Regions from separate parts of the Streptomyces sp. NPDC017448 genome, predicted to be linked through region 2. Evidence: predicted binding sites of a transcription regulator. Region 2 holds the regulator's gene; the other holds the start of a gene.
What was found. The regulator HspR, encoded in region 2, represses chaperone genes until heat shock. The targets are predictions, from matches to a motif close to TTGAGNNNNNNNNNCTCAA.
Positions count from the first base shown of each region.

Region 1 (10,328 bases), on a different contig from region 2:
GCCCAAAGCGATGACCGGTGAGACGAGGAGTTCGCCTGCGTGTGCGCCATCTCAGTCGCGCTGATCAACTGTGCGCTTTCGAGAGGTTGGGACGCCTGGTTCTCCTCGCGAGTCTTGATGCGAGCTGGCGCTGGCCTCTGCTGACAAGCTCAGTAGCCGCCTCGCCCAGCCAACTCCGGTGCACTCATGGGCGCCTGGCCCTTCTGTCGTGCAGCAAGAAGCATCGACAGGGGGAGTGAAACATGTAGCCTGACGTCGTGACAGATGGCCTCGAAATAGCCCTTCAGAAGCGTGCTGATCTCGATCGGTACGGATCCAACAAGCGACTGCTGCTCGCGCTGCAACTGATGCTCGACATCGAGGATATCGACACGGTTGCTGCCACATCGCTGACTGACCATCCCAACGACAAGTCATGCGATCTGCTCTACATTGATCGCGGTTCTGGCCGAGTTGTCCTCGCTCAAGGATACGAGTCCGAGAATACTGCGAAGTTGCAAGCGCCTGCGAGGAAGGCTGCTTCTCTTCACCAGGCGGTCAATTGGTTGTTCAACAAGAGTGAGCCCGACGGGGTGCCAGATGTCCTGCGGGTTGCCTGGCGCGAACTTCATGATGCACTGGCGGACGATGTCATTGGGCATGTCGCGATTTGGTACGTGCATAACCTTCCAGAGTCACAGCAGGTCATAGGAGAGCTCGAAGCGGCTCGCGACTCCACATACGCGCAGTTGAGTCACGGCTACCCGGGCAAGAAATTCGAGGTCTCTTGCGAAGAGTTGGGTCGCGAGCGGCTGTCTGCACATTACGAAAATTCACAGACGCCTATTCTGGTTTCGGATACGTTCACGATTGAGGTGCCGGGGGCGTTCGAGGAACGAGGCGACCAGTGGACTGCCCTGTGTACGAGCGTACCGGTGAGCTGGCTGCATGAGCGCTTTAAGCAGCATGGTGCGGGGTTGTTCTCCTCGAACGTTCGTGACTACTTGGGAAGCCGTCGCTCGCAGAGCAATATCAACAACGGCATCCAGGAAACAGTTCTGAAAGAGCCGACGAACCTGTGGGCCTACAACAATGGCATCACCGCGCTGGTGCACGACTTTAGCTTTAGTGGCAGCACAGTTGAGATCACGGGGCTAGGTATCGTTAACGGTGCGCAGACCACTGGGGCGATCGGCTCGGTTCCGGCGGGAAATATTGGCCAGGAGAGTCACGTCCTTACCCGCTTCATCCGCTGTAGCGATCCCGAGACCGTCAAGAGCATCGTTCGTTTCAACAACCGGCAGAACCCCACGCAGGCATCGGACTTCCGTAGCAACGACGGTGTGCAGAGGCGGCTTGTACGCGAGTTTCAGCAGTTGGGGGTAGTCGGCTACAGCGGCGGCCGGCGCGGAGGCGCCGAGGATGTCATCCGCCGCCCAGGGGAGAACCATCTTTCCGCAGAGGTCGCGGCGCAGGCTCTTGCTGCCTTCCATGGAGAGTCTGGCGTGGCCTACCACGAGAAGAGCAAGATTTGGGAGCAGGACGGTATCTACAGCCGAGTCTTCCCTGAACGTGTCTCCGCCGAACACATCGTATTCGTCGCGAGCCTGCTGCGCGCCGTCGAGCTAGAGAAGGCGAAACTCGGGCGCATCGGAGCAGAGGCGCGGACTGAGGATGAGGTCGAGCTATTCGAGTGGTTTGGCCTGCGGGGGTCGATCATGCTTGCTGCGGAGGCCATCGGAGCCACGAGGGAGACGCTTGTCGGGGAAGCTGTCAGCGACCCCTACGTCCTGCGATTCAAGAAGAACGTATCTATGTCCGAGGCAGCTAAAGCGTGGGAGCCCATCGTGGAGTCGCTGTTGGCGTTCGCCCCAGGGCAACTGCGGGACCCTCTGGTGACATCGAGTCTGCGTAACCGGCAGGCGGTCGACACGGCGCTCCGCAACTTCCGCTCTCAGGTCGTGGCAGCACGCAAGCACAACCGAACAACCTACGAGAATTTTGTGCACCAGGTGATTTCTCGATAGGGCAATTGGGTGCTGCCTGACCTGACCAACACCCGCCTAGGCGACGCAGATTAGGGTCTAATGGTGTAGGTGTCTGAGGGTGAGGAGTTTGAACTTCCTGCGTCGTTGGGACGGTTATTAGGAGGTTTTGTAGTAGCTGTCTCCATTCGGGAGAAGCGTGTGGGACATAAAGGGGTGCCAGGCACGCCTGAACACAGTGGCGAGGTGGCGGTGCGCGGTGAGTGCGTCGCCAGCTCGGTGGGATGGATTGAAGGCGCGGGCACGGCCCTGCTGTGCGCGCTGTGTGGCGGCGCGTAGGGCTGATTTCCGGAGGTGATGCTTCGGGTCATGGACGCGGATCGGAGCAAGAGGCGGGCGCTTGGCCGTCATATTGGCCCAGTGGCTGATGGGGTCGTTTTCATGTTGGCCGTAGCGAGGGTTTCGTAGCCGTCGGGCGATCTCGGCGGTGAAGAGACGGCGGTCCCAGGCATTCCCTTGTGCTTGGTGTCTCCAGTAGGGCGAAGAGAAGAGTGGGGCCAGGACGATGGCTTCGGGATAGACCGCGGCGCAAAGGCGGGCCACGGAGAAGGTCGTTTCGGCCGTGCCGGGAGGGATGAGGATGTTGGCCCGGCGGATCCAGTCGTGACGCACTTCGCCGTTCTCGTTCTCGGGGAGTGACCAGAGTTGGCCGCAGATAAGTATGGCGCTGAGGACCGCGTCGTAGGTGATGGCCCAGCCGTGGCGTTGGAGGATGCGCAGGTGTCGACGTTGTGCTTGGACGACTTCTGGAAGGGCGTCGAGGGGCGTGATGTGTCCGTTGGCGTCGGATGGGCATAGCCACAGCCGATGCCGGGCGCAGACGTAGCGGTGGTGCGGCAGGATCCTGGTGACTTCGCCGCCGGGGTGTTTGGCGTTGCAGTGGTGGCAGCCTGGTTGCGGCTGGTGGCGGAACATGGCCCAGTCGGGCTGTGGGGTGCGTAGTTCGGGCAGGGCTCCGGCGAGGGAATGGACTGTCCGGCTGGTGATGGCGGCGAGGCGCTCGGGGGCGACGACGCGGCGCATGCCTCCGGAGGTTTCGCGTTCGGTGACGCACCGCCAGATGGTGTTGATGTCGAGGCCGTGGAGGCGGGCTAGGCGGCCGATGTAGGAGGCAGCGATCTCGTGCTGTGCGGGCGGTACGGGGTCGGGTAGGCGGGGAAGGAGCATCAGGCGATGCGCCTCCGGCGGGAGCGGGGTTGCTCCGGGGCTGTGAGGGCTTGGTAGCGTTCCGCGGCGTAGTCCACCGGAACTGACTCCAAAAGGGCTTCTGTGATGCGTTCGCTGCAGTCTTCGATGGCGAGCACGGCGGCGCCCCGGACGAGTTGCGACAGGCTGCCGATCATGCCGCCGGAGCGGTGGTAGAGGTACTCGCTCAGACCCGTCAGCGTTCCGGGCTGATGGTGGTGCAGCCGGAGCATGGACTCCAGGGTGCCAACTAGGGATTGCCAGGCTTCCCGGTCCGTCCCGGAGGCGTAGGGGAACGGGGCGGCGGGGATAACGGTGAACCGTCCGGCGATCTGGCGGCCGCGAGTGCCAGCGAACAGGCCCTGTGCCTCAACATCGATGCCTGCGTAGGCGAATGTGGCGGGCAGCCGCTCGGCGAAGTACTTCAACTGGTCGGAGGCTTCGGCGCCGGTGCGGGTGGCGAGGTTCAGGTTGTGCAGCTCGTCGACCAGGACCAGGTCGACATGGACGTGAGCGCCGGTCGCGCAGACCGCGTTGACGACGTCGGTGATGTTGAAGCGGGTGGGGAAGTCCAGGCCGAAGAACCGGGCGAACTCCATGGCGAGCATCTTCGGTGTGGCGGCCGGCGGGACGGTGACATAGACGACCGGGAGCCGGGCGCGGTCGCGTGGGTGGCGCTTGCGGACCGCGATCTCGTGGGCCCGCCCGAGTTGGGAGAGGGCGGTGGTCTTCCCTGTGCCGGAGGCGCCGCTGATGATGACTCCCCGACGGGCGGAGATCTGCTGCCGGTTGAGCTGGATTAGGAGCCGTGAGGTGGCGATGACCTTCTGGATGGTCGGGGTGTTCACCAGCGGCAGGTCGGCGTGGTAGTTCCGGCGCGCGTCGTCGTGGTGCAGCTTCTCCTTCCCGGACAGGGCGGCCTGCCGGGCTGCGGTCAGCAACGGAGGCGGGGACGGTTTGTGCTCGACGAAGCGACGCCATCCCTCCTTCGTAGTCAGCGGGCTGTCCGGCGGCAGCTCCTGCCCCGTTGCCTGCTGCGGGACGAACGTGGTGCGGGAAGGCCTGTTCATAGCCACCTCTCGGCTTCTGCGTGGGCGTCGAAGACACCGAACGGGATCACCCGGGCCGGTTCGGTGCTGGAGTCGGGCGGGGCTGGTTCCGGGGCGGCGCGCGATGCGGGCGGCCGGTGGGAGGCGGCTGCGACACGTGTGCGGCCGACGACCTTCGCAGTACGGGTGTCCGGGCCGTGCTCGGCGCGGGTCAGCAACTCGTCCAGGACCCGGGCGACCGCCGCTTCATTGGTGTCGTCCAGCCCGGCTTCGGTAGCCAGGCGGCGGGCGTGCTGCCAGGTGAAGTCCGCGAACGGCGCGTTCACCAGCGGAAGATGCACCCAGGGGATGGTGACCCAGCCCCGCTGGGTGCGTACGAACACCTGAGACAGGTCGTAGGGGTCGTAGTGGATCTCCCAGAGACCGCGCTTGGCTGCATGCCCAGAGTGCTGGCGCCGCAGAGGCCCCAACTCGGCGCTGTCGTAGGTGCGGTAGTTGATCCGGATGCCGTAGCCGTTGATGGCCCGCCAGGTCACCGGCAGCAGTTCCAGGTAGTCCTCACCGCGCAGGACCAGCGGCAGGTAGCCGCAGGCCGCGACCAGCGAGGTGTACTTGTCGTTCGGCGACATCGCCTTCTTCGGGCGGAACGGATCGCGCAGAGCATCGTGTGCTCTGGCTTGCCACCCGGCCAGCAGCCACTCATCCAGCAGGTCCTGGAGTTCGGGGACCGTCCAGATGGCCCGGTCCTCGATCCGTTCGCCGCGGCGGGAAACCTCCCGCCCTGTGTAGGCGGGAAGATGCTGGACGAACAGCGTGTTGATCGCGGAGAACGTCGCCTCCACGATGGCCTTGTCGGTCGGCGTGCGCGGACGTGCTCTCTGCACCGAGATGCCGAGCCGGTCGCAGGCCCGTACGAAGGTGTCGGAAATGAACACCTTGCCGCCGTCGATTACGACGGTGTCCGGCACGATCACCGGTTTCGCCGCGGCCTGCTCCATCCGGGCGTCCACGTCCAGCAACCGCAGGTGCGGCATGCGCGACGCTGCCATCCGCAGTGAGGCGGGCCAGCCGGGCCGCATAGGCTCGGGCACCAGCATCCGGGCCAGCAATAGCGAGGCGTCCACCGCCTTGGTGCCCATCGGCCGCAGTACTGCGGCGCAGATCGTCCGCGTCGCGACGTCGACCGCGATCGTCAGATCCGCGCGGGCGGTCAGCCCGGAATCGAGCACCACCATCACATCCAGGGGGGTGGAGTCGATCTGCACTTGTTCCCCGGGGCGGTCGGCGAACGTCGGGGTGAACGGGCCTTCGGGTCGGTTCGCCGTCTGCCGCCGCGTGACGGCCGAGCCGAAGGTGTGCCTCCCCGTGGATAGCGCGTCGATCAGCTTGTAGAAGGTCCGCTGACTCGGCAGCGGCACCACCCCCTTGCCGTGGGTGGCCTCCACCAGCTTGACCACCCGGCGGATCAGTCGGGATCGGGTCCCTGTCGAGTTGCGCGTCTCCGTTTCTAGGGCCTCCTGGACGGCCGCGACCAGCCGAGCGTCCGCCCGCCCCGTCGCCTCCCAGGTCTGCGTCGCCCGTTGGTCCACCAGCCCCCAGACCCCTTGCCGGACGTAGCGCGACCGTCGGCTCTGCACGGTCCGAACGGTCACCCCCAGCTCTTGCGCCTTCGCGGCCATCCGCTCCATCAGCGAGAAGGCGGCTGGGTCATAGCCGAGGCGGGGTGGCGTGCCCGGCGCGGTGCCGGGCAGCAGCCCGGTCTCGACCTCCACCATGTGCTGTTCCCACTCGCGCGCCGCCTCCAGCACCGGCTCCGGCAACGTCGCCAGCAATCCGGACGGCTCCACCGCGGGCAGCGACTCCGTGCCGATGACGGCGAAGTCCGGCGCCGCCATCAGATGCGACGCCAGCACCACCGATTCCGCCCCCGTCGCAGAGCGCAGCCGCACCGATGTGCCGGCGAGCGCCACCACCTGGTGATCCCCGTCGTCGTAGGCGACCCAGTCCCCAGGCCGCAACACCGGCTTGCCCGGCCCTGGTGTCACCGCCGCACCCCCGCTGACACCAGCGAGAAGGCATGCAGTGGCACCGACACATCCGCTGTCAGCTCGTGCGACCACAGCAGGTGAAACAGCACCGGCAGCACCCTGATCGGGTCCCCCACCGAGGAGGCCCCGCCCATCAGCGGTTGTGGCTCGGAGTACGCCGCCAGCAGCTCGGAGGCCACCGGTTCCGGCCGGTGCCGGGGGTGGCGGTAGCCCGCTAGCCAGCGCACATTGCGCACCACGATCGCGTCTGGCGCACCCACCAGCCGGAACTCCCACCCCACCTGAGAGCAGGCTGTCTGCGTCGCCTCAAACTTCGCCACATCCCGTGGCTTGCGCCGATCCGCCGGGCGGCAGTCGACCACCACCGCCGTGCCGTCGTTACGGCGCGCGAAGTAGTCCGGCGCGTGCGAGACGCTCTTGCCCGCATCCGACCGCCAGAACAGCCAGAACGGCTGAGACGAGATCCCCACCACCGACGGGTCGAAGTCCAGGAGCATCACGTGGTCGCGCTCCAGCCAGGACTCGTACCCGATGTGCCCGCCCACCGTGGACGACCACCACAGGCCCGGCAGGTGCCGCTGACCCTTGTACGACTTGAACGCGCGTACCGGCGCGGCGTCCTCGAACCGGACTGCCCAGGCATCCACCAGCGGGCGACGAAACCCAGACCCGTCCCGGTCGGCGTACGCGACTTCGAACCCCTTCGCCGGCGGCCCGGAGGCACCGCCCGGCAGTACCCCTAACGAACCTGCCACGACTCTCTAACACGAGCCCGCGACGAAAGGTCACTCTGCAAGACGAAAGGCCAGACGAAGGACGAAGCTGCAAAACGAAGAGATCCATGTCAAAGGACAGCCGGAGCCTGATCGCTCAGAGCGAACATCGGCTCGGGAACATTCGGCGACTCACAAGCATTGAGTCCACATAGCTCAACTTGCCTGCCGAAGGGGAGATCATGACTCACGAGTCCGAGGCGTTCACTCCGATCGACCTGCCCGTGCTGCCGCTCGACGACGAGGTCGTCCTGCCCGGCATGGTGGTGCCGCTCGACCTGTCCGACGCCGAGGTGCGCGCCGCCGTCGAGGCGGCGCAGGCCGCCGCCCGTCCCGGGGGCGGCAAGCCCGAGGTGCTGCTGGTCCCGCGGATCGACGGGACGTACACGGGGACCGGCGTCCTCGGCACCGTCGAGCAGGTCGGACGCCTCTCGGACGGCGACCCGGGCGCCCTCATCCGGGCCCGCGACCGCGTCCGCATCGGCGCGGGGACCAGCGGCCCCGGCCGCGCGCTCTGGGTCGAGGGGACCGTGCTCCGCACCGCCGCGCCCGACCCGCTGCCCGGCTCCGCCGCCGAGCTGGTCAAGGAGTACAAGGCGCTCGCCACCTCCTGGCTGAAGAAGCGCGGCGCCTGGCAGGTCGTGGACCGCGTCCAGCAGATCGACGACGTCTCCGCGCTCGCCGACAACGCGGGGTACTCGCCGTTCCTCACCACCGCCCAGAAGGTCCAGCTCCTGGAGACCGTGGACCCGGTCGCCCGGCTGAAGCTCGCCATCCAGTGGCTGAGCGAGCACCTCGCAGAGCAGGACGTGGCCGAGGCCATCGCCAAGGACGTCCAGGACGGCGTGGACAAGCAGCAGCGGGAGTTCCTGCTGCGCCGCCAGCTGGAGGCCGTGCGCAAGGAGCTGTCCGAGCTCAACGGCGACCCCGAGGGCGAGTCCGACGACTACCGGGCCCGCGTCGAGGCCGCCGACCTCCCCGACCACGTCCGCGAGGCCGCGCTCAAGGAGGTCGAGAAGCTGGAGCGCTCCAGCGACCAGTCGCCCGAGGGCTCCTGGATCCGGACCTGGCTGGACACCGTCCTCGAACTGCCCTGGACCGTGCGGACCGAGGACGCCTACGACATCCGCGGCGCCCAGGAGGTCCTGGACGCCGAGCACGCCGGGCTCAAGGACGTGAAGGAGCGCATCACCGAGTACCTCGCGGTGCGCAAGCGCCGGGCCGACCGGGGCCTCGGCGTCGTCGGCGGACGGCGCGGCGGCGCGGTCCTCGCCCTCGTCGGCCCGCCCGGCGTCGGCAAGACCTCGCTCGGCGAGTCCGTCGCGCACGCCATGGGCCGTGAGTTCGTCCGCGTCGCGCTCGGGGGCGTCCGGGACGAGGCGGAGATCCGCGGCCACCGGCGTACGTACGTCGGCGCCCTGCCCGGACGGATCGTGCGGGCCATCAAGGAGGCCGGTTCGATGAACCCGGTCGTCCTGCTGGACGAGATCGACAAGGTCGGCTCCGACTTCCGGGGCGACCCGGCCGCCGCCCTCCTCGAAGTCCTCGACCCGGCGCAGAACCACACCTTCCGCGACCACTACCTGGAGGTCGAGCTCGACCTCAGCGACGTCGTCTTCCTGGCCACGGCCAACGTCCTCGAAGCCATCCCGGAGGCCCTGCTCGACCGCATGGAGCTGGTCCGCCTCGACGGCTACACCGAGGACGAGAAGGTGGTCATCGCCCGCGACCACCTGGTCCCGCGCCAGCTGGAGCGGGCCGGTCTGGAGGAGGGCGAGGTCGTCCTGGAGGAGTCGGCGCTGCGCAAGCTGGCCGGCGAGTACACCCGCGAGGCGGGCGTGCGGAACCTGGAGCGGTCCGTCGCCCGGCTGCTCCGCAAGGTCGCGGCCCAGCACGAACTGGGCGACCGCGAGCTGCCGTTCGCGGTGAGCGACGCGGAGCTGCGCGGGCTGATCGGCCGGCCGCACCACGTGCCCGAGTCCGCCCAGGAGCCGGCCGAGCGCCGCACCGCGGTGCCGGGCGTGGCCACCGGGCTCGCGGTGACCGGGGCGGGCGGCGACGTCCTCTTCGTCGAGGCGTCGCTCGCCGATCCCGAGACCGGGGCCTCCGGACTGACCCTGACCGGCCAGCTCGGGGACGTCATGAAGGAGTCGGCGCAGATCGCGCTGAGCTTCCTGCGCTCGCACGGCGCGGAGCTGGAGCTGCCGGTCGGGGACCTCAAGGACCGGGGCGTGCACGTCCACTTCCCGGCGGGCGCGGTCCCCAAGGACGGCCCCAGCGCCGGTATCACCCTGACGACCGCGCTGGCCTCGCTGCTCTCCGGCCGCCTCGTCCGCACGGATGTGGCGATGACCGGCGAGGTGTCGCTGACCGGACGGGTGCTGCCGATCGGCGGCCTCAAGCAGAAGCTGCTGGCCGCCCACCGGGCGGGCATCACCACGGTGGTGATCCCGCAGCGCAACGAGGCCGATCTGGACGACGTCCCGGCCGAGGTGCTGGAGAAGCTGGACGTCCGCCCGGTCACCGACGTCCGCCAGGTGCTGGAGATCGCTCTCACCCCGGCCTCGGCCGGGGCGGAGGAGAGGGTTCCGGCGGCGGCCTGACCGCCGCCCACCGGCCCGGAGGCCGCAACGGCCCGCTTCCCGCTTCGGCGGGGGCGGGCCGTTCCGTGCGCGGGGGAGCCGTCAGGGGCGGTAGACCGTGCCCGGCTGCGGCTCGGCGGGGGCCATCAGCTCGGGGACGGTCACGAAGGTGTAGCCGTCCTTCTGGAGGGCGTCGATGATTCCGGGCACGGCGGGGACGGTGCCCTTGTAGATGTCGTGCAGCAGGATGACGCCGTCCTTGCCCGCCTGGTCCAGGATGCGCTTCTCGATCAGAGCGGAGTCGTTGGTCGAGTAGTCCTTGGCGGTGGCGCTCCACAGCACCTGGGAGAGCCCGAGCTCCTTGCTGATCCCGGAGACCGTGTCGTCGGTGCGGCCCTGCGGCGGACGCATCAGCCGGGGCTTCTTGCCGGTGATCTTCTCGATGGCGTTCTGGGTCTTCTCCAGCTCGGCCCGTATCGCGTCCGGCTCCTGGTCGGTGAGGACCTTGTGCGTCCAGGTGTGGTTGGCGACCTCGTGGCCCTCGTCCTCGATGCGCCGCACCACGTCGGGGTACTTGAGGACGTGGTGCTTGCCGAGCAGGAAGAAGGTGGCGTGCACCTTCTTCTCCTTGAGGATGTCCAGCAGCCGGGGGGTGTCCTCGCCCGGC
Region 1 covers NZ_JBIRLM010000012.1:105,242-115,569, forward strand. Annotated here, with positions in the region: gene ACH4K1_RS20855 (AIPR family protein) at 258-2,006, shown strand; gene ACH4K1_RS20860 (hypothetical protein) at 2,124-3,191, opposite strand; gene ACH4K1_RS20865 (TniB family NTP-binding protein) at 3,191-4,279, opposite strand; gene ACH4K1_RS20870 (Mu transposase C-terminal domain-containing protein) at 4,276-6,231, opposite strand; gene ACH4K1_RS20875 (TnsA-like heteromeric transposase endonuclease subunit) at 6,300-6,953, opposite strand; gene lon (endopeptidase La) at 7,262-9,682, shown strand; gene ACH4K1_RS20885 (polysaccharide deacetylase family protein) at 9,764-10,328, opposite strand, start outside.
Region 1: the regulator HspR is predicted to act here: its motif matches at 7,221-7,239, upstream of lon (endopeptidase La).

Region 2 (10,328 bases):
GACGATGTGGTCGATGTGCTCGATGTCGACCGGGCACTGCTCGACGCAGGCGCCGCAGGTGGTGCAGGACCACAGGACGTCCGGGTCGATGACGCCGTTCTCCTCGACGGTCCCGATCAGCGGGCGCTCGGCCTCGGCGAGGGCGGCGGCGGGGACGTCCTTGAGCTGCTCCTCGGTGGCCTTCTCCTCGCCCTCCATGGTCTTGCCGCCGCCGGCCAGCAGGTACGGGGCCTTGGCGTGCGCGTGGTCGCGCAGCGACATGATCAGGAGCTTCGGGGAGAGCGGCTTGCCGGTGTTCCAGGCGGGGCACTGCGACTGGCAGCGTCCGCACTCGGTGCAGGTGGAGAAGTCGAGGATGCCCTTCCAGGAGAACTGCTCGACCTGGGAGACGCCGAAGACCGCGTCCTCGGCCGGGTCCTCCCAGTCGATCTCCTTGCCGCCGCTCGTCATCGGCTGGAGCGCGCCGAGCGCGACCTCGCCGTCGGCGTTCCGCTTGAACCAGATGTTCGGGAAGCCCAGGAAGCGGTGCCAGGCGACGCCCATGTTGGTGTTGAGCCCGACGGTGATCGCCCAGATCATCGTCGTACCCAGCTTGATCATCGCGAACAGGTAGACCAGGTTCTGGAGCGTTCCGACGCTCAGCCCCTCGAAGGCGAGCACCAGGGGGTACGAGACGAAGTACGCGGGACCGTAGCCGTCCACGTGGTGGAGCGCGCCCTCCAGCCCGCGGAGCACCAGGATCGCGGCGCCGATGACGAGGATGACGGTCTCGACGAAGTACGCCTGGCCCATCTTGGAGCCGGTGAACCGCGACTTGCGGCCGGCCCGCGAGGGCAGGTTCAGCTGGCGGATCGCGATCAGGACGAGGATGCCGACGGTCGTGCCGAGCGCGATGAACTCGATGTACATCTCGTACGGCAGGAACGTGCCGATGTACGGCAGCACCCAGTCGGCCTTGAACAGCTGCCCGTACGCCGTGACGATCGTCAGGCCCAGGGTCAGGAAGCCGACCGCGACGAACCAGTGGGCGACGCCCACGATTCCCCAGCGGTTCATGCGGGTATGGCCGACGAACTCCTTGATCAAGGTGATCGTCCGCTGCTTGGGGTCGTCGGTGCGGCTGCCAGCCGGTACCGCCTGTCCGAGGCGGACGAAGCGGTAGATCTGCGCGACGGCTCGGGCGACGAGCGCAACGCCGACGACCGTCAGCACCAGCGACACGATGATCGCGGCGAGTTGCATGAGTGGGGCTCCTCGGGCCTGCGAGAGCGGGATCCATTGGGGTACTGCCTACTACTAAGCAGTAACTTAATTAGTCTGTGCTGACACTATCCACTTAGTCCACCCCGCTGCAGCCGGGCGGGCGGTGATCTGTGTCGCTCAGGTGTGCCTTGGTCCGACGCGACGCGGGGAGAGCCGTCCGCAGGCAGTCGCGTGCGGCTTCGGCCAGGATCGCCAGGTCGAGCACGACTCCATGGTGCTCTGCGTAGTGCTGGTCGAGCAGGGCGGGGTCGTCCCACGGCAGGCCCGAGCGGGCCCGTACCTGTGCCAGGCCGGTCAGCCCCGGGCGCAGTTCCCGCCGCCAGCGCCGGGCGCGGGGGCCCGTGGCGCGCGGGTCGCCGGGGGCGAGCGGGGCGGGGCCGACGAGGGCGAGGTCGCCGCGTACGACGTGGGGGAGCCGGGAGAGCACGTCCAGGCGGAACCGCCGCGTGCGGAGCGTGCGCAGGGCGAAGACCCGGCCGTCGAGACCGGTGCGGGGGCGGCGGTCCCAGGCGCCGCCCGGAGTGCGCCGCAGGGTCAGCACGAGGGCGGCCGCCGCCACGGCGGGGGCGGTCAGGGCCAGCAGCGCGGTGCCGAGGACCAGATCCAGCGCGCGCTCGGCCGTCGTGCCCGTCGCCCGGGGGAGGAGGCGGTCCGCGAGCCGCCCGGCCCGGTCGGCGAGGCCAGAGAGGCGTGCGGCGGCGCGGGAGGGGAAGCAGCTCCTCGCGGATCCGGAGATCGCTCCGTACGGGTGCGGGTGCGGGTACGGGCCGGAGCCCCGGGGCCGCCGGGCCGCGCCGCCCGCCTCCTGTGCGTACCGCGTCCTTCTTCTCTGCCGGGCGCGCCGCTGCCTCGCGTCCTGTCTCGCGTTCTGCATCGCGCCCGCCCGGGTTCGAAGGTTCGATGGGGTGACGGTCCACGGTGGAACCTGCCGGTCGGTGACGGTTGCGGCCGTCTCGCGGCATTTTGTGACAGAACGATCCCATGGTGGGGCCGTGGGACGGGTGGTGTGCGAGGGGTGTGGCGTGCTTCGGGGCGGTGGTGTGGTGGCGGCACCTGCGCGGATGTGGTCCGCGTAAGCACTTAAGTTGAGCGTGCTCGACTCAGGTCTGTTGACGCATGCGGCGGTGTGATGCATCCTTGAGTCAGATCCACTCAAGTAGTCAGTTGGAGGAATTGAAATGGCACGTGCGGTCGGCATCGACCTGGGCACGACTAACTCCGTCGTCAGCGTTCTCGAAGGCGGCGAGCCCACCGTCATCACCAACGCCGAAGGCGCCAGGACCACGCCGTCCGTCGTCGCCTTCGCCAAGAACGGCGAGGTGCTCGTCGGCGAGGTGGCCAAGCGCCAGGCGGTCACCAACGTCGACAGGACCATCCGCTCCGTCAAGCGCCACATGGGCACGGACTGGAAGATCGACCTCGACGGCAAGAGCTTCAACCCGCAGCAGATGAGCGCCTTCATCCTGCAGAAGCTGAAGCGCGACGCCGAGTCGTACCTGGGCGAGAAGGTGACCGACGCGGTCATCACCGTCCCCGCGTACTTCAACGACTCCGAGCGTCAGGCGACCAAGGAGGCCGGCGAGATCGCGGGCCTGAACGTCCTGCGCATCGTCAACGAGCCGACCGCCGCCGCCCTGGCGTACGGCCTCGACAAGGACGACCAGACGATCCTCGTCTTCGACCTCGGTGGCGGCACCTTCGACGTGTCCCTCCTGGAGATCGGCGACGGCGTCGTCGAGGTGAAGGCCACCAACGGCGACAACCACCTCGGTGGCGACGACTGGGACCAGCGCGTCGTCGACTACCTGGTGAAGCAGTTCGCCAACGGCCACGGCGTGGACCTGTCCAAGGACAAGATGGCTCTCCAGCGTCTCCGCGAGGCCGCGGAGAAGGCGAAGATCGAGCTCTCGTCCTCGACCGAGACCACGATCAACCTGCCCTACATCACGGCGTCCGCCGAGGGCCCGCTGCACCTGGACGAGAAGCTCACGCGCTCGCAGTTCCAGCAGCTGACCGCGGACCTCCTGGACCGCTGCAAGACCCCGTTCCACAACGTCATCAAGGACGCGGGCATCCAGCTCTCCGAGATCGACCACGTCGTTCTCGTCGGCGGCTCCACCCGTATGCCCGCCGTCGCCGAGCTCGTCAAGGAGCTGACCGGCGGCCAGGAGGCCAACAAGGGCGTGAACCCGGACGAGGTCGTCGCCATCGGCGCCTCGCTCCAGGCCGGTGTCCTCAAGGGCGAGGTCAAGGACGTCCTGCTCCTCGACGTCACCCCGCTCTCCCTCGGCATCGAGACCAAGGGAGGGATCATGACCAAGCTCATCGAGCGCAACACCACGATCCCGACCAAGCGGTCCGAGATCTTCACGACGGCCGAGGACAACCAGCCGTCCGTGCAGATCCAGGTCTACCAGGGCGAGCGCGAGATCGCGGCGTACAACAAGAAGCTCGGGATGTTCGAGCTGACCGGTCTGCCGCCGGCCCCGCGCGGCGTTCCGCAGATCGAGGTCGCCTTCGACATCGACGCCAACGGCATCATGCACGTCGCCGCCAAGGACCTCGGCACCGGCAAGGAGCAGAAGATGACCGTCACCGGCGGCTCCTCGCTGCCGAAGGACGAGGTCAACCGGATGCGCGAAGAGGCCGAGAAGTACGCGGAGGAGGACCACGCCCGCCGCGAGGCCGCCGAGTCGCGCAACCAGGGCGAGCAGCTCGTCTACCAGACGGAGAAGTTCCTCAAGGACAACGAGGACAAGGTCCCCGCCGACGTCAAGACGGAGGTGGAGACCGCGGTCGGTGAGCTGAAGGAGAAGCTCAAGGGCGAGGACACCGCCGAGATCCGCACGGCCACCGAGAAGGTCGCGGCCGTCTCCCAGAAGCTGGGCCAGGCGATGTACGCCAACGCCCAGGCCGAGGGTGCGGCCCCGGGCGCCGAGGCGCCGGGCGACGGTCAGGCCAAGGCCGACGACGACGTCGTCGACGCCGAGATCGTGGACGACGAGAAGGACACCAAGGGCGGTGCGGCGTGACCGAGGAGACCCCGGGCTTCGAGGAGAAGCCCGACGTCCCCTCCGGCGCCACCCCTGACGACGCCGAGCCGAAGGCCGCCGACCCCTCCGAGGAGGAGGCGGCGGCCCCGGCCGGGGACACGGACGAGACCGTCGGCCTGACCGCCCAGCTGGACCAGGCACGCAGCGCGCTCGGCGAGCGCACCGCGGACCTCCAGCGGCTCCAGGCCGAGTACCAGAACTACCGCCGCCGCGTGGAGCGGGACCGGGCCCTGGTCAAGGAGGTCGCCGTCGCGAACCTCCTGTCCGAGTTCCTTCCCGTGCTCGACGACGTCGGCCGCGCGCGGGAGCACGGCGAGCTCGTCGGCGGCTTCAAGTCGGTGGCCGAGTCGATGGAGACCGTCGTCGCGAAGCTGGGCCTCCAGCAGTTCGGCAAGGAGGGCGAGCCCTTCGACCCGACGATCCACGAGGCCCTGATGCACAGCTACGCGCCGGACGTCACCGAGACGACCTGCGTGGCGATCCTGCAGCCGGGGTATCGCATCGGCGAGCGCACCATCCGCCCCGCGCGGGTGGCCGTCGCCGAGCCGCAGCCGGGCGCCACGCCCGCCGCGGCCCAGGAAGAGAAGACCGACGACGAGGAGAGCGGTGGCACCGAGGAGGTCTGACGACGCGTCTGACCACCTCGGGGCCCACCGCGCGGCCCGGCGGCCGGCCCACGGGCCGGCCGCTCGGCCGATCGTCCGGAAGGAGGGACGTCGATGAGCACGAAGGACTTCGTCGAGAAGGACTACTACAAGGTTCTCGGCGTCCCGAAGGACGCCACCGACGCCGAGGTCAAGAAGGCGTACCGGAAGCTCGCCCGCGAGTACCACCCGGACGCCAACAAGGGCGACGCCAAGGCGGAGGAGCGCTTCAAGGAGATCTCCGAGGCGAACGACGTCCTCGGCGACCCCAAGAAGCGCAAGGAGTACGACGAGGCGCGCGCCCTCTTCGGCAACGGCGGCTTCCGGGCCGGCCCCGGTGGTGCGGGCGGCAACTTCAACTTCGACCTGGGCGACCTCTTCGGCGGGGGCGCACCGGGCGGTCAGGGCGGCGCGGGCGGCGGCTTCGGCGGCGGGGGCGGTCTCGGCGACGTCTTCGGCGGGCTGTTCAACCGGGGCGGCGCGGGCACCCGCGTCCAGCCCAAGCGCGGCCAGGACATCGAGTCCGAGGTGACGCTCAGCTTCACCGAGGCGGTCGACGGGGCCACGGTCCCGCTGCGGATGTCCAGCCAGGCGCCCTGCAAGGCGTGTTCCGGTACCGGCGACAAGAACGGCACCCCCCGGGTCTGCCCGACCTGTGTCGGCACCGGCCAGGTCTCGCGCGGCAGCGGCGGCGGATTCTCGCTGACCGACCCCTGCGTGGACTGCAAGGGCCGGGGCCTCATCGCCCAGGACCCGTGCGACGTCTGCAAGGGCAGCGGCCGGGCGAAGTCGGCGCGCACCATGCAGGTGCGGATTCCGGCGGGCGTCTCGGACGGCCAGCGGATCAGGCTGCGCGGCAAGGGCGGCGCGGGCGAACGCGGCGGACCGGCCGGCGACCTCTACGTCGTCGTCCACGTCGACGCCCACCCGGTCTTCGGACGCAAGGGCGACAACCTCACGGTCACCGTGCCCGTCACCTTCCCGGAGGCGACGCTCGGCGGCGAGGTCAAGGTCCCCACGCTCGGCGGCCCCCCGGTCACCCTGAAGCTTCCCGCCGGCACCCCCAACGGGCGTACGATGCGCGCCCGGGGCAAGGGCGCCGTGCGCAAGGACGGCACCCGCGGCGACCTGCTGGTCACCGTGGAGGTCGCGGTCCCCGGGGAGCTGGACCAGGAGGCCAGGGACGCCCTGGAGACCTACCGGAAGGCCACCGCGGACGAGGACCCGCGGGCGGAACTGTTCCAGGCGGCGAAGGGAGCTTGAGATGGACGGCCGTCGACGCAATCCGTACCAGCTGACCGATGAGACACCGGTGTACGTGATCTCGATCGCGGCCCAGCTCTCGGGCCTCCACCCTCAGACGCTGCGCCAGTACGACCGTCTCGGCCTGGTCTCCCCGGACCGTACGGCCGGGCGCGGCCGGCGCTACTCGGCCCGCGACATCGAGCTGCTGCGCACCGTGCAGCAGTTGTCGCAGGACGAGGGCATCAACCTGGCGGGCATCAAGCGGATCATCGAGTTGGAGAACCAGGTCGCCGCGCTCCAGCAGCGCGTCGCCGAGCTGTCGGCGGCGGTGGACGGCGCGGCGGTCGCCATGCAGCAGCGCGAGGCCCAGGTGCACGCCTCGTACCGCCGCGACCTGGTGCCGTACCAGGACGTGCAGCAGGCCGGTGCGCTGGTGGTCTGGCGGCCGAAGCCGAAGCGGCCGACGGAGTAGGCGCCGACCGCCCGTCACAGGCGAAAAGGGGGCCGGGAGAGCGGATCGCACGCTCTCCCGGCCCCCTTCCGCGTATGTACCGGGCGCCGCGCGCGTACGTACGCGCCCGGCGCCCCCTCTACGGCAGGAGTTCGCTGACCGTCTCGACCAGCATCATCCACATCGGCTGGCCGCCGGTGCCGAAGGCGGCCGCCAGCGTGTAGGCGATCGCCGCGTCGAGGGGCTCCACCGTGGCCCCGTCCCGCCATTCGGCCAGGACCCGGCCGTCGCCGCCCGAGGAGAAGTCCCCGACGCGCTTGCCGTCGCGGAGGAGCCGGCTGCTCGGGATCGAGTCGGGCACCAGCCGGTAGGACGTGCCCGCGCAGCGGACGTCGACCCGGTAGGAGCGGCGGCGGAGCTTTCCCTTGCCGGGCTTGATCGTCGCCTCCTCGCCGTCCACGGTGAGGGTGAGGTGGCGGGGGTCGCGGGTGCCGATGGCGATGTGGTCGTCGACGGTCGCGCCGGGGGCGCGGGTGAGGACGGTGCGCGGGATGCGCTCGCCGCTCACGACGAGTATCTCGCCGTGTTTTCCGGTGAGTTCGACCAGGATGCTGCCGAAGTGGTCGTCCTCGACGGCGGCCGGCAGGGGGGTGGTGTCGGTCATCTGGGCTTCGTGGTCCTCGGAGTCGGTCCGGCTGCGCCTGTGGAGCGCCGCGCCGGCGGCTCAACCGCGCCGGCGTGCCTCTACGATGCCCGAGCCGACGAGGAGGGCGCCGAGGTGGGTGCGACTGGTGGCGCCGAGGGTCTGCATGAGCCGGGCGATGTGGGAGCGGCAGGTACGGACGCTGATGCCCATCTTGCGGGCGACGACGTCGTCGATGTGGCCTTCGGTGAGGAGGCGGGCGATGCCGCGCTGGACGGCGGTGTCCGGGTGTCCGGTGGGGCCGCGGAATGGTTCTCGGCCAGCGGAACGGCCTGCGCCCAGAGGACTTCGTACACCTGGATGAGGTAGGAGACCAGAGCCGGGTGGCTGATGCGCAGCGCGGTCGTGCCATCCGCCGAGGCGGGGACGTAGGCGACCGCACGGTCCATGATGATGAGCCGTTCGACGGTCAGCTCGGTGGTGCGGACCTGGACGTGCTGTGCGGGCACCTGGGCGAGGTAGTCCCGGACGGAGCCGCTGTAGCGGGCCGGGTGCTGGTAGATGTGCCGGACCCGGACACCGTGCTCGATCGCGGTGTGGGCGTTGGCCAGGGCCGTCCTCAGCACCGCGGGTGGACGGTTGCTGCCGGGCTGGGCCGTCCGTATCTCGTCGGTGGCCGTGGTGGTCGCCTCGTCGATGGACGCCTGGATGGTGGCGCTTCCTTCGAGCACGGTGATCGCCAGGTTGGGGTCGCCCTGTGCGAGGGCGGTCAGCGGCAGGAGCGAGTGGCTCAGCGTCGCGGCGAGACGCAACCGTTCGTCGATCTCCCGGGAGACGGGCTGCAGGAGGTGGGCCGGTGCGGAGGAGGGCGGTACCGGACGCAGTCAGTCGGCGTCCCACGGATCGGGGTGCACGAGGGACAGCTCGATGAGACAGGGGGCGGCGGAGACGTCCGTACGCGCCAGCCGTCCGGTTCGCAGGGCGGCCCCGTACATCCGGAGCGCCGGCTCGCACAATTCGGCTCTTCCGTGCGGTGGGCGCCCTGTTCTGTCCTTCTCGATGACCATGGGGTATCCCCCCGCTTCGTGCAGTGCAACAAGTGGACGGTGGTGCCGGCCTGGTTGTGGGGCGATGGTGGAGGAGACGGGGAGCGGGGAACCCCCCGGACGAACCTGGGTGTGGCCGTGCTCTCCCCCATTGTGCGGTCACGCCCGGGCGGTGGGGGGGAGTGCGGGGTCCGGTCCGGATTCCAGAATCCCTGACCGTGCTATGAGGTAACCGAGTTGGGCTCTGCTGTTGCTGCCCAGCGCGACGCTGAGTTTGGCGATGTGGGAGCGGCAGGTGCGTACGTTCATGCCGAGGCGGCGAGCGATCGCCTCGTCGACATGGCCTTCCACGAGGAGTTTCGCGATGGAATGCCGTACCCCGGAGATGCCGTCGGACGGGGAGTCGTACGGAATCTGCTCCTGGAGGGGGACCGCGCGGTGCCAGAACTGCTCGAAGACCTTGGTCAGGTACTCCACGATGCCGGGGTGCCGCAGTTCGAGGGCCACGGTGCGGTCGTCCGTGGCCGGTATGAAAGCGACGGTGTTGTCGAAGATCATGAGCCGCTCGATGAGCTCTTCGAGCGTTCGGATCTCCACCTTGCTGTCGGCCATCTGTGCCGCATAGCTGAGAGTTCCGTGGCTGTGGCGGACGGTGTGCTGATACAGGGTCCGCATGCCCACACCTCGGGCGGTGAGCATTCTGCCGCGTTCCATCGCGATGGTCAGCGCGTTCTCGCTGCGTCCTCCGCCGGGCTGAATCGTGAGGACTTCCGAGTGGCACTCCGCCAGGGCGAGTTCTATGGACGCGTTGATGCGGTCGATGCCTTCGAGGACCGTGATGGCGTGCGTCATCGGCGGTGCCTGCGCGCTGATCGCCATGAAGGGTTCGAACGCCTCGGTGAGTTCGACCGAGCGACGCCTCCGTTCCTGGATCTCCCGCTCGATCGGGTGGAGCCGCTGCGTCAGCGCTGCTGACGGCGGCACTGGCCGGAGCCAGGTGGGATCGTCGGGATCGGGGTGCAGAAGAGCGAATTCGAGCAGGCAGGGAGCGCCCTCCGCCTCGGCACGAGCTATCTTGCCCACGCTCAGCGCGCTCGCGTAGAGCCGCGCCCCCTCGTCGCACATCGCGCTTACCGCGTGGGGATGTGTCGCTTTAGTGCTTTCTGTGGTCAATTCTCCACCCCCCAGGAACATGAATCAGCAGGAACATGATGCATCGGTTCTGTGGCATTGACGTGCCTGGATGGGCCATCGTCTTGTTGTGCGGGGGAGAGGAAACCTGGGAAGTGAGGACGAAGCCCATCATGAGTGACAAAACGCTTCGCTCGGTGCTTGCTGTCGCCCTCTCCGTCGGGGTGACGACCGGAGCGCTGAGTGCTCTTGGCCTCGTGGAGGGCGGCGTGGGCAACGGCGTGGCCGGTACGCACGCCTTGGCTGCCCCGCCCCCCGACCTGGCCTGGGACCTGATGCCCGCGCGGACGATGGGACCGGTGCCCGGATCGCCCTCGGCCGGCGAGCTGTCGGACGGAGCCCGAGCATGAGCACCCCGCCGGACGACCGCACCTTCCGGCGCGAGATGGCGTCCGCCTACCGCTCAGGGTGGCATTTCATCGATCTGCTCACGGCCCTCCCCCGTCGTGGCGACTCGTTGATGGTCACCCTGTTCGGAGAGCCGATCGTCGTGGTGATGGAGGAGGACGAGGACGTCCGCGCCTATCGCTGTCTCCGCCGGCCGCGTGGTGCGCCGCAGCCGGTTCGCTGTGCCGTCAGGTACGGCATGATCTTCGTCAACCTCGATCAGCGGGACCACGAGCTGTTCGACGCAGAGCCCCTTTCCGCCACCCCCCGCAGCGCCTGAGCGATTCCCCCGTCGTCACCTGTCGCTCCAGGCGCTTCCCCCACACAGCGGCGCCACCGTGACCTGAACGCGGTGGCGCCGTTGTGCTGCGTTTCCCCGGCCGGAGTCCGGCCGCGCCCGGGCGG
Region 2 covers NZ_JBIRLM010000006.1:25,695-36,022, reverse strand. Annotated here, with positions in the region: gene ACH4K1_RS12460 ((Fe-S)-binding protein) at 1-1,242, opposite strand, end outside; gene ACH4K1_RS12455 (sugar transferase) at 1,337-1,999, opposite strand; gene dnaK (molecular chaperone DnaK) at 2,442-4,295, shown strand; gene grpE (nucleotide exchange factor GrpE) at 4,292-4,942, shown strand; gene dnaJ (molecular chaperone DnaJ) at 5,036-6,223, shown strand; gene ACH4K1_RS12435 (heat shock protein transcriptional repressor HspR) at 6,225-6,677, shown strand; gene ACH4K1_RS12430 (hypothetical protein) at 6,796-7,320, opposite strand; gene ACH4K1_RS12425 (hypothetical protein) at 7,381-7,512, opposite strand; gene ACH4K1_RS12420 (hypothetical protein) at 8,184-8,315, opposite strand; gene ACH4K1_RS12415 (helix-turn-helix transcriptional regulator) at 8,505-9,539, opposite strand; gene ACH4K1_RS12410 (hypothetical protein) at 9,674-9,886, shown strand; gene ACH4K1_RS12405 ((2Fe-2S)-binding protein) at 9,883-10,203, shown strand.